3 regions of the Lysinibacillus parviboronicapiens genome follow, and region 3 is predicted to be linked to each of the others. Evidence: predicted binding sites of a transcription regulator. Region 3 holds the regulator's gene; each other region holds the start of a gene.
The links. Region 3 encodes LexA, which represses DNA repair genes until DNA is damaged. Its sites were predicted from a motif close to CGAACATATGTTCG; they were not measured.
Positions count from the first base shown of each region.

Region 1: C9J31_RS16370 (carbohydrate kinase) is a predicted target of LexA. The motif match lies at 2,728-2,741, and genes of this name have one in related genera.
Region 2: parE (DNA topoisomerase IV subunit B) is a predicted target of LexA. The motif match lies at 1,993-2,006, and genes of this name have one in related genera.

Region 1 covers NZ_CP073713.1:3,381,797-3,386,091, forward strand. Annotated here, with positions in the region: gene C9J31_RS16360 (RelA/SpoT family protein) at 1-480, opposite strand, end outside; gene C9J31_RS16365 (pseudouridine-5'-phosphate glycosidase) at 685-1,599, opposite strand; gene C9J31_RS16370 (carbohydrate kinase) at 1,604-2,695, opposite strand; gene C9J31_RS16375 (MFS transporter) at 2,913-4,169, opposite strand.
Region 2 covers NZ_CP073713.1:2,471,047-2,475,341, forward strand. Annotated here, with positions in the region: gene C9J31_RS11795 (spore germination protein) at 1-542, opposite strand, end outside; gene C9J31_RS11800 (HesB/YadR/YfhF family protein) at 682-972, opposite strand; gene plsY (glycerol-3-phosphate 1-O-acyltransferase PlsY) at 991-1,593, opposite strand; gene parE (DNA topoisomerase IV subunit B) at 2,026-4,002, shown strand; gene parC (DNA topoisomerase IV subunit A) at 3,999-4,295, shown strand, end outside.
Region 3 covers NZ_CP073713.1:1,368,041-1,372,335, reverse strand. Annotated here, with positions in the region: gene C9J31_RS06420 (GNAT family N-acetyltransferase) at 1-167, opposite strand, end outside; gene C9J31_RS06415 (GNAT family N-acetyltransferase) at 416-925, shown strand; gene C9J31_RS06410 (YneB family resolvase-like protein) at 965-1,630, opposite strand; gene yneA (cell division suppressor protein YneA) at 1,627-1,941, opposite strand; gene lexA (transcriptional repressor LexA) at 2,106-2,723, shown strand; gene C9J31_RS06395 (gamma-glutamyl-gamma-aminobutyrate hydrolase family protein) at 2,766-3,488, opposite strand; gene C9J31_RS06390 (prepilin peptidase) at 3,522-4,274, opposite strand.

The sequences.
Region 1 (4,295 bases), 2.0 Mb from region 3:
TTGCTTTTCAGCAGGCAAATGTTTTAACGTGCGCATATTATGCAGACGATCTGCGAGCTTAATTAAGATGACGCGAATATCCTGTGCCATCGCAACAAACATTTTTCGATGATTTTCTGCCTGTTGTGCTTCTTTCGATAAATATTTGATTTTCCCTAGCTTCGTCACACCATCAACGAGCATAGCCACTTCTTCACCAAATTCACGGACCAAATCATCTCGCGTAACTTCTGTATCTTCGACAACATCGTGTAAAAAACCAGCTGCTACTGTTTCAGGATCCATTTGTAATTCTGCTAAAATACCGGCCACTTGCACTGGGTGAATAATATACGGTTCACCAGAGCTACGGAATTGCTCAATATGTGCATCTCGTGCCAATTCATATGCTTTTTTCACGAATGCGACATTTTCGTCATTCATGTAGGATTTGACTAAATCAAAAACGTCTACAGGAGTCAAAATTTGCTCTTTCGCCATAATATGTCCACCTTGCCCGTCAAATTTTTCAGATTAGATATAAATTTAATTGTATAAAAAATAGAGGTCGATTGTAAAGGGACTGTGTCATTTAGTTTAGTTAATCTCGTGAACAGCTTACAACATTGTAATATTTATCCATTAATATAACCAAAAAGACCCTCCGTTTCGCTAAGCTTCACAGAGAGTCTTAAAAAAAGATGATTATTTTGCTTTATTATAGGCTACAGCAATTTTCGAACCGATTACTGCATTGTTTTTCACTAATGCAATGTTCGCATCAAGGCTCTTACCTTCTGTCAGTTCTTTCACTTTACCAAGTAAGAATGGTGTTACGTTTTTACCTTGAATACCATTTTCCTCAGCTTCATGTAGCGCTTTTTCAATGATATTAGTGATGAATTCGTGCTCTAGTGCTTCAGCTTCTGGTATCGGATTTGCAATAACCGCTCCGCCTCGTAATCCTAATTGCCATTTTGCACGAAGCATCGCTGCAACTTCTTCAGGTGTATCGGCTTTGAAGTTTACATCAAAACCACTTTGTCGTGTATAGAATGCTGGAAGTTCATCCGTACCATATCCAACTACTGGTACACCTTTTGTTTCAAGATATTCAAGCGTTAAGCCAATATCTAAAATGGACTTCGCACCGGCACAAATTACCGCTACATTTGTTTGTGATAATTCTTCTAAGTCTGCTGAAACGTCCATCGTTGTTTCTGCCCCACGGTGTACACCGCCAATACCACCTGTAACAAAGATTTCAATGCCTGCAAGCTCTGCACAAATCATCGTTGCGGCAACCGTTGTCGCGCCTAATTTTTTAGTTGCTAATAAATAGGCTAAGTCACGGCGTGAAGCTTTTGCCACACCTTGTGCATTGCCAAACATTTCAAGTTCTTCTTCTGATAATCCAATTTTAATTTTACCATCAATTAATGCAATAGTAGCTGGTACTGCACCGTTGTCGCGAATAATTTGTTCCACTTCACGCGCTGTTTGTACGTTTTGTGGATATGGCATACCATGCGAAATTATTGTTGATTCTAAAGCAATAATTGGTAGACCTTTCTCTTGACCCTCTTTTACTTCTTCTGATAATACGATGAATTCTTTCATGATGTTATTCCTCCATTTCATTTTTCAACGATTCTTCTGATAATTCAGGTCTTACTGTGTACGGAGACGCCAATGTTTTTTTGGCGTTTGTTAAGCCCGCATCTATACATGTTGTAAAGGGTTGTCCCCGTAACCAACTATGAATAACCGCACTAACAAAGGCATCTCCAGCGCCAGTAACATCTTCAATTTTTTCTATCGCTTTAGCCATAAAATGACTTGCTGTAATTGTAGTTGATGCTGCATAAACGCCTTTTCCGCCTGCTGTAATAATCACATGTTCAGCTCCTAGTAGCAGAAGCTTCTGTAACGCTTTTTCATAATGTGCCGCATTGTCAATCGTATGACCGACAATCGTTTCTGCCTCGTCTGTGTTACAAATAAACCATGTGACTCCTTGCAAAGTATCCGGAAGTCGGTTCATTTTTGGTGAAGATACTGGCACAATTACTAGTGGAATTTCACGAGCAATCGCTACTTGTTGAATGTAGGCAACTGTTTCTTTCGGACAGTTTAAGTCCAGTATAAAGCAGCCCGCATTCATTAGCATTGCCTCGTATTGCTTTAACAAACTTGGCAACAATAAGTCATAGACTTCCATATTGGCAACGGCTAAAGCAAGTTCGCCCTGTTCGTCCATAATGGCGGTATACGAACCCGTGGCAGCATCAGGTAGCTGTTCAACATAGCGTAAATTCATAAATGGTTCTGAAGCTTCCTGAATCACCAGCCAGTCGGCATCCTTTCCTGCTGTTGTCAGTAATGTAACCTCATGGTTTAGACGGCCTAAGTTTTCAGCAATATTTCGACCCACACCACCTACACTAAATGAAGAGCTGGCAGGATTTGATGTTCCGAGCTGCACAGTTCCTTTGACATGAAATTTACGGTCGAGATTAGCGCCACCAATACAAATAATTTCATTTTCCTCAGGTAAAATATAGGCACGACCTACAATTTTGCCTTGCTTTGTTAAGCTCGACACTAAATTTGCAAGCACTGGTCGAGACAAGTTCATTTTATCTGCCATCTCTTGCTGAGACATAAACGGATTTTGGCGTATTAATGCAAGTACCGCCTGTTCTCTTTCGTTCATAGCATCACCTTTTATTATATTTGTTTATATTATAAACTTTTGTTTGGATTAAGTCAAAAGATTTCCGAAAATATAGTGATTCATCGAAAAAAACAGCCACAATGCTCGTTTTCGAGATTAAGGCTGTTTTAGTATGAGCTGATTTCATTCGGAAAAAAATTTGCTAACTCTATAATCACGGATATAACTTGCAGTGTTCAACACCATAACTTCATTATTAAAGAGTTACTGTATTTGGTTGTTGCTTCTTAACTATTATTACAAATAGGCTCGCTAACACACAGAAAACGCCAGCTAAGAAAAATGCCCATGTGTAAGAATCGAAATATTTATAGATGAGACCGCCACCGTATGCAGCCATCGCCGCACCAGCCTGATGAGATGCAAAAATCCAGCCGTAAATTATTCCACTTTTAGCAGTACCAAAAATTTGCCTTGAAATACTGATTGTTGGTGGCACAGTTGCAATCCAATCTAATCCATAAAAAACTGTAAAAATAACGAGCAAGGTAAATGAACCTTGGACTAATGCATACGGTAATATAACGAGGGAAGCTCCTCTTAATAGATAATACCAAAATAGTAACCAACGATTATCAAAACGATCAGACAGCCACCCAGATAATGTAGTCCCAACAAGATTAAAGATTCCCATAAATGAAAGAAACGAAGCAGCTGTCACTAAAGGAACTCCGAAACTAATACAGTAGGAAACAAAATGAGTACCAATTAAACCACTAGTTGAAAGCCCGCAAATAAAGAAGCTACCGGCCAATAACCAAAATTCTTTCACTTTCACAGCGTGAAAAAGACCCTTGAACGCAATAATAATCGGATTATTCTTTGGCTCTACATCGTTAACGTCTAATTCTTTATCACGCCCATAAGGAAGAATGCCAACATCCTTTGGTTTGTTTTTCATAAATAATAATATAATGATAAACATGACGGAACTTAGAACCATGATTAACCCAATCGCCCATCGCCATGAGTAATTATCTATAATCATCGCCAATATAGGTAGTAGAATTAATTGACCTGTTGCTGTACTTGCAGTTAATATACCTACGGCAAGACCTCTTCTTTTTTCAAACCAATTGTTTGCTACATAAGGACTCAAGACCGTTAAAAAAAGACTTGCACCGAGACCGATAATAAAGCCCCAAATGATGGTTAACTGCCAAGCCTGATTCATGATAAGAGTTAGCGCAATACCTAATATTAATGTCGCCATCGCTGCTAACATCATTTTCTTTAAGCCAATTACTTCAAGTAATGCCGCCATAAACGGACCTGATATCCCATATAAAAAAAGACTGATTGCAAAAGCCATGGCAATCATTGAGCGATCCCAACCAAATTCATTTTCGAATGGGCCTATAAATACGCCTGATGATGACAATGTGATGCCCGCTACAATAATTGAGAAAAATGTAATAACAAGGACAAACCAACTATAATGTATACGCTTCATAACACCACCTACATTTCTCCATAGTATAAAATTAACTTGCTGTCCTAGCTTCATTTCGTACTGTAAAAATACCCTCCTTCTAGCTAACATCGATACATGTATATACATGTATGTGTGTAAAAAAAT
Region 2 (4,295 bases), 1.1 Mb from region 3:
GGGCTTTTAATCTTACGACGAATTAAAGCTGTATTCGTACGCAGTGTTTCAGTAAAGGATTCTCTAGGTCCTCTAATAACAGATTCGGTAGAAGGTTCTGCAACCGCTCGATCTTTTGCGCCTTTTGTACTTGCTGAGAGACCTGTGACTAACCCATCAAATAATATAATTGTTTCACCATTAAGGATGGAACTGTACAATGTTGAATAGTTTGAAATATCTCTAACATCGCAAATGGTTAAACAATTTTTCTTTAAGTATTCGTTGGCTTTTCCTAATTGAACTTCAGGTATATCTTCTAATTCCAGCATAAGCGTTTCCATGATAAAGTCAGTAATAGCAAGAGTATCGGATAGGCCATCTATAAAGATAAGTGCGATAGACTGTTTCGCTGTTTTGCCTATAGTAATTTCGCGGACAATAATGTCATCGCTATTGCCAAGTGTTGTCATTATGGCTTGAATATTATCCGAAAGAGAAGTAAATAGTGGCAGCTTTGTTGTATTTGGTCGGGAGGTGTCGTTATTCTCAAAATTAGGCATTTTTATTCCTCCTCCATCATTAAACATTGACTAGTAAGAGGATGTGCAAATTTATTAACAGATAAACAACTTTGGAAATTAAAGCATCAATAAGATAGAAAAAAGTGTTTCCCTTCAATTTTTGAAAGGAAACACTTTTTTATTTTATATATGCGTACTTTAACTCATCCATTGCTGGATCGATATCTACCTGTAAGTTGTGATCATTAAAGAACCATAAATCTTTGTCTTCGATGTAGTAGGTGATACCCTCTATTACCGATTGTACACCTATCTCTATTGGTTCCTCACGTGTCATACCGAGGGAAAAGCCTTCATGGAATGGACTTGATCCTCCATATCTTGCGTAAAAACGAATTGTATCGCCGGTTTCAACTTCCATCTCACGTTTAAACCATTGCAGCGCATTGTCTGTTAATGTGATATTCATGTTGTACCCCTTTCTTCGTTACAGCCATTTCACCTTTGGTTCAGTACCATTTTTAATACGAGAAATATTTGCACGGTGACGATAAACAATAAAGCTAAATAAAAACGCTACTAAAATACTTAACGCAACATCTCCCATAACAAAATAATAGACGATTGCATAAATAAGTGCTACTAAAGCGGCAATCATTGAAGTTAGGCTCACAATCTTCGTTAACTTTAACGCTAAAAAGAACGTGATAAATAGTAAGATAAATAATGGCCAAGTATACCCAAGCAATACGCCTGCAGAGGTTGCAACCGCTTTTCCTCCACGGAAACTGGCAAAGACAGGGAACATATGCCCTAAAACTGCTACAATACCAAGAATCAATGAGTGAATTGATACTTCAGAAAACACAGGTAGTGTCACTAATAATACAGCTGCTGTTCCTTTTAAAACATCCATTATCGTTACGACTAAACCAGCTTTTTTTCCTAAAATGCGGAAGGTATTTGTAGCCCCTAAGTTACCGCTACCATGCTCGCGGATATCTGTTTTATAAAAAATTTTACCAATCCATAACCCCGAAGGTATAGAGCCGATTAGATAGGCACATAAAATAATAAGTCCATTTAGCATAGGTGGACTCCTTTCATCCTTAATATATCACTTGGTACTAATAGTATGTAATAAGTATTTTACACTTTTTCTCACTATTCTACAATGTCATGAAGGAGATTTCATCACGAGCCTTGAATTCAATAACAAAAGGAAAATATTTCTTGATGATCGTAAGTTGTATATCATCGGCTTGAGGTATAATAAGATAAGTTATTTTGTCACAATCTATATAAATTAACTTTTGTTCTTTTTAAAATATAGGTAAAATGGCAATTTTGTCAATCACACATTCCTTTGGTAGAATAGAAGTCTATCTTTAATTTCCAAGCGAGGCTTAAATATAAAAAATAAATTTATTTGTGCCTGTTACTAGCTATTGACAGGAAATGCTATTATTATTAGGAAGAGAACGTAATCAGAACATGCGTTTGTTTTTTGGAGGGGAATCTTTTGGCGAATAAACAGTCACCTAGCGTCTATAATGATGACGCCATTCAAGTATTAGAAGGATTAGAAGCGGTACGAAAACGACCCGGCATGTATATCGGTTCTACAGACGGCCGAGGACTTCATCACCTAGTTTATGAAATCGTGGATAATGCGGTGGATGAAGCACTCGCTGGCTTTGGTTCTCATATCATTGTCACAATTCACAAAGATCAAAGCTTAAGTGTTCGAGATTTTGGACGTGGAATGCCAACAGGTATGCATAAAATGGGGAAACCTACTCCAGAAATAATTTTCACCGTGCTTCATGCAGGTGGTAAGTTTGGACAAGGCGGCTATAAAACGAGTGGTGGTTTACATGGTGTAGGTTCATCTGTTGTAAATGCCTTGTCAACTTTTTTAGAAGTAACGATTCATCGAGATGGCAAAAAATATCAACAACGTTTTGAAAACGGTGGCCATCCCGTGACAACGCTTGTAGAAATTGGTCAAACAAAACAAACAGGCACAAACGTACATTTCCTACCAGATGACACAATTTTCTCAGTCACAAAATTCAACTATGATACACTTGCAGAACGTTTACGTGAGTCTGCGTTTTTATTAAAAGGCTTAAAAATTGAATTAATCGATGAACGCGAGGAAGGTAAAAGTGATGTTTTCTACTATGAGAACGGCATTGAAGCTTTCGTTGCGTATTTGAATGAGGAAAAAGATGTACTCCATCCCGTGAAGTATGTAGAAGGTATCCAAGATGATATTGAAGTAGAGTTTGCCTTCCAATACAATGACGGCTATTCAGAAACGATCTTGTCGTTCGTGAACAACGTCCGTACACGTGATGGCGGAACACATGAAACCGGTGCTAAAGCTGCATTGACACGCGTTTTTAACGAATATGCACGAAAAATAGGCTTACTTAAAGATAAGGATAAAAACCTTGAAGGAACCGATATTCGTGAAGGATTAGCGGCGATTGTCTCCGTTCGTATTCCTGAACATTTACTGCAATTTGAAGGGCAAACAAAAGGCAAGCTTGGTACAAGTGAAGCTCGTTCAGCCGTTGATTCTGTAGTTTCTGAGCAGATTTTATATGTTCTTGAAGAAAATGCAGAGCTCTCTGCTTCTCTGGTCCGTAAAGCCATTCGTGCTCAGCAAGTGCGTGAAGCGGCGCGTAAAGCACGAGAAGATGCGCGTAACGGCAAGAAAAATAAAAAAGCTAGTACCATTCTGTCAGGTAAGCTAACGCCAGCTCAGTCTCGAAATGCTGCTAAAAACGAATTGTATCTAGTCGAAGGTGATTCAGCTGGCGGTTCGGCTAAACAAGGTCGAGATCGTACGTTCCAAGCGATTTTACCATTACGAGGTAAAGTCATTAACACGGAAAAGGCCAAGCTCCAAGACATTATGAAAAATGAAGAAATTTCAACAATCATTCATGCGATTGGCGCTGGTGTTGGCACAGATTTCTCCGTTGAGGATTCAGCCTACGATAAAGTGGTAATTATGACCGATGCCGATACAGATGGTGCGCATATTCAAGTATTGCTATTAACGTTCTTCTATCGTTATATGCGACCACTAATCGAAGCAGGGAAAGTTTTCATCGCACTGCCACCTCTTTATAAAGTATCCAAGGGTACAGGTAAAAAAGAGGTGATTGCATATGCATGGACTGAAAATGACTTGCAAAATGCCATCAAAAAAGTAGGGAAAGGCTATATTCTTCAACGGTACAAAGGACTTGGAGAGATGAATGCCGACCAACTGTGGGATACAACAATGAACCCAGAAACACGTACATTAATTCGTGTGACGATCGAAGATGGAGCACGGGCTGAGCGACGTGTGACAACATTAATGGGCGACAAGGTAGAACCACGTCGTAAATGGATCGAAGCAAATGTAAACTTCGGTATGGAGGATGATTCGAATATATTAGACAATGAATTCATCCAACAAGAGGAGGACCAAGCATGAGTAGTACGGAAAAGTTTCAAGATTTACCATTAGAAGAAGTAATGGGTGACCGCTTTGGTCGCTATAGTAAATATATTATTCAAGACCGCGCGTTGCCTGATGCACGTGACGGTCTAAAACCTGTACAAAGACGTATTCTGTTCGCCATGTATACAGAAGGGAATACACATGAGAAACCATTCCGTAAGTCGGCTAAAACAGTCGGTAACGTTATCGGTAACTACCACCCACATGGTGATAGCTCCGTCTATGAAGCAATGGTTCGAATGAGTCAGGATTGGAAAGCGCGTCAT
Region 3 (4,295 bases):
GTACCTGCTGCATCTTTGTGACCAAATATTTTACCAGATGACAAAACCGTGGCAATTTCAAATTCATCATAATCCCACTCAACTGACGCTGACAATGTAATTAACCCCGAGATATCATTTTCATCAAATTCTACTAGCGCTAACGTATTTTTGTTATATGTAGTCATTTGTTTTCTCCCTCCCCAGTTCCGTGAAACCTAACATCATACTTATATTGGTGGCACCATGTAGGAAATTGCACCTGAACGATGTCTCCTAAGGAACATTTGTTCTAATTTTATCTATACAGTTTGAAATTTACAAGTAATGATAACAATATTCTGTACTTCTTCATTGTTTACCAATAAAATGTAAATAATGCAATCATGACTAAAACTTATGGTTGTGATGAAATGAATAAATGGGAGGTAAAAAAATGTTTATAAAATCACCAAGATTAGTAATACGGGAATTTGAGCCTGATGATTGGCAAGCTGTCTATGCGTACACTTCCGATATGAATGTGATGAAATATATTCCTGAAGGTGTTTTCAGTGAGAAAGATGCAAAAAACTTTGTCAGTGAGAACATGGAGGAAGCTAAAAATTTCCCAGTAATTTTAGTAGAAGAAAATATCCTGATAGGGCATATGGTTTTTCATCAATATTTTGGAGAACATACGTATGAAATTGGTTGGGTGTTTAACCCTGACTATTATAATAAAGGCTACGCCTCAGAAGCAGCACAAGCTCTATTGAATTATGGCTTTAAGGACATGCAGTTACATAGAATTATAGCCACTTGCCAACCACAAAATATAGCCTCATACAAAGTGATGGAAAAAATCGGCATGAGAAAAGAAGGTTATTTCAAAAAGTGTATACCGCACGGAGATGAGTGGTGGGATGAATATTATTACGCTGTTTTAGCGCAAGAGTGGACGTAAAACCATCGTAAAACGACAAAAAAAGATTAGGGGCGCAAATTATTTGCCCGCTAATCTTTTTTGATGTTCTTGATATCGTCGATGTACAGTTGCCTTACTCACTTCAAAACCGAGCCCTCTAAGTGACATCGCAATTTCCTCAAAAGTGAGACCGCGATGACGAAGTCGCACAATTTCTTCTATAGGCACTTCTTTGCGTTCCTGACCAGCTGGATTCCCACGATTGGACAGATTTTTTTCAGGACGATAGCCGTTTTCTACCGCACGACGCATTCCCCTACGAATTTTCGCATTATGAATTTTACGTTGGTACTCCTCGACAATCGCTAAAATTTCGAGCAGCATCGTGTCCATTTCATTCAGCTGTACTGGTCCGGCATCACGCATAGAAAAAACATCTGTTTCAGTTTTTTGCAATAAATGTAGCACTGCCATTCGAGCATTACCACGTCCTAAACGTGTTTCATCCTGCACAAATAATGCTTGAATCTCTTGTTCTTTTATGAAATCTAGCATTTCTAGCAGTCCCTCACGCTCGACATCATAGCCGCTATGTTTATCCATAAAAACACACTTTACTTCATAGCCTTGCTGTTGAGCATAGTGCACTAATTCTTCTTCTTGTCGCTCAAGTGACGAACTTTGCGTCTCTTTTTCTGTACTTACACGGCAATAGACGACAGCCGATTGGTGATTATTCATCATTTTCCACTTCTCGCAATTTCAATTGAATTTGTGGGCCTGGCGTTTTCCCCCACTAATGGTATGACCAATGATTTTCCTGCAACAATATTGACGTTTTTCAATTCATTTTCCACTTTCACAATCTTTATCCAGTCATCTGTTTCCATTTTACCACGGTATTGTTCTGCTAACGACCATAAGCTATCGCCATGTTCTATATGAATTTCTGTATATGTAATATCCCCAGGGTCAGTTACAAAAAGGTACCCCGCAAATAGTAAACAAGCGCCGATTAAAATTGAAATATGTGTATTTTTCTTTATCCAGTTCATGAATTATAACCCCTTTTTAGAATGTTTGTTCGGAATGTATGTTCTGATTTTAAAACGAACAAACGTTTTTGTCAAACACTTTTCGAACCTATGTTTGCATAAGTGTTCGCATTCTGCTATACTATCTAGTAAGAAGAACAAAAGATAAAAAGAGGTGAGCAATCATGAAAAAAGTTTCTAAAAGACAAGAGGACATATTAGCATTTATCAAGGAAGAAGTGCGCGCAAAAGGTTATCCACCATCAGTACGAGAAATCGGTGAAGCGGTTGGGCTAGCTTCTAGCTCAACAGTTCATGGCCATTTAGCTCGTTTAGAGCAAAAAGGCTTCATCCGTCGAGATCCAACAAAACCACGTGCCATTGAAATTTTAGAGCCCGAGGATTCCATTCAAAAACAAAGCGTCATTCATGTACCACTTGTAGGAAAAGTAACAGCTGGATCACCAATTACAGCAATCGAAAATATCGATGAATATTTCCCTTTACCAGATACTTATGGCACAAGCGAAGATCAGCTATTTATGTTAGAAATCATGGGTGAATCGATGATTGAAGCAGGCATTTTTGACGGAGATTTAGTCATCGTTAAACAAAAGGCTACTGCCGATAATGGTGATATTGTCGTTGCCATGACAGAAGAGGATGAAGCGACAGTTAAACGTTTCTTCAAGGAAAAAACACATTTCCGACTTCAACCAGAAAATGCGACAATGGAGCCAATCATTGTTGACCAAGTGACGATTTTAGGACAAGTTGTTGGCTTATACCGCCGCGTGCATTAATGGACTCACAATATTGCTCCATCAAAAAAGAGAAGCATGCAACTATGCTTCTCTTTTGTATTTTAAACTCGCTTTGATAAAAGCTGTAAACAGCTTCTTCGCCACTTCATCACCTACAATTGCTTGTTCTTCAGGATGCCACTGGACTGCGAGACAAAATGCCAATGAGTCATGGACCACCGCTTCTACGATACCATCGCTCGACTTTGCTACGACATTTAATTTTTCCGCTAGCACATTAATAGCTTGATGATGCATTGAATTCACAGCAATCTTATCTTCTTCCACAATCGTGTTTAATAAATTATCAGGAACAACGTTGACATAGTGTGTAGCAACACCCCGAGCTGCTTGCTGTCTATGCTTTAACAGCTTACTACTGTGATATTCACTATCAATATCCTGATAAAGCGTGCCACCAAGAGCAATATTTAATAGTTGGATACCACGACAAATCCCAAAAATCGGCATTTGTCTTATTAAAGCTGCCTGAATCAAAGCGAGTTCTAGCGTATCCCTTTCTGGTTGAATCTGCCCTAATCCTGGCGTCGGTTCTGCGCCAAAGTGAAATGGATGCACGTCATAACCACCAGAAAGTAATAAACCATCAGTCAATGATAAAATTTGCGCCACATCATTCTCTACCCCAAGAGGGATAATAAATGGAATGCCACCCGCTTCGATAATACTTTTACAATATGCTACATTTAATCTTGACGATAAATCATCCTCTGCAAATGCTGTTATCCCAATAATAGGTTTCACACAATCGCCTCCCCTATCTAAAAGGTTTAAAGTCTACCATAATCCTACATACCAATTAATCATGGCGTCCCCAAAGAAATATACAAGAATCGCTGCAAGTGCTATCGACGGACCAAACGGTATAGGTGTTTTTCTGCCTTGCTGACGCAGTCGTAGCACCACGATGCCCACTACCATCCCAATGCTTGCGGCTACAAATAGTGTAAGTAGTGTATTCAACGTGCCAAGTACAAGGCCAAGTAAAAAGAATAATTTAATATCACCACCACCCATGCCGCCACGTGACAGCACTGCAATCAGATATAATATGCCAAAACCAACTACTGCGCCCACTAGACTATCCCACCATGGTGTCAGTGGTGACATGACACGCCCAACTAACAACAATGGTAAAAAGAATATCAGTACTTTATCAGGTATAAGCATATACGCCAAGTCAGAAACAACGAGTATCACTAATAATGATATCAATAACATCGCCACTACAAATTCTACGCTAAAACCTAATCGCCAATACGCAAATGCAAATAAAAGTGCGGTGATAAGCTCCATTAACGGATAAATCCATGAGATTTTTTGCCCACAGCTACGACATTTGCCACCTAAACAGACATATGACAACACTGGCACTAAATCCAGTGCAGTTAGTTGTCTCTTGCAATTCGTACAGTGTGAAGGTGGGCTGACAATCGACTCTTTCAGTGGAACACGTAGCCCCACTACATTAAAAAACGAGCCAAGTACGAGCCCAAAGAGGAAAACTGTCACTGTATAAGCCATTTCCATTTTTATGACCTCCTAAACGAA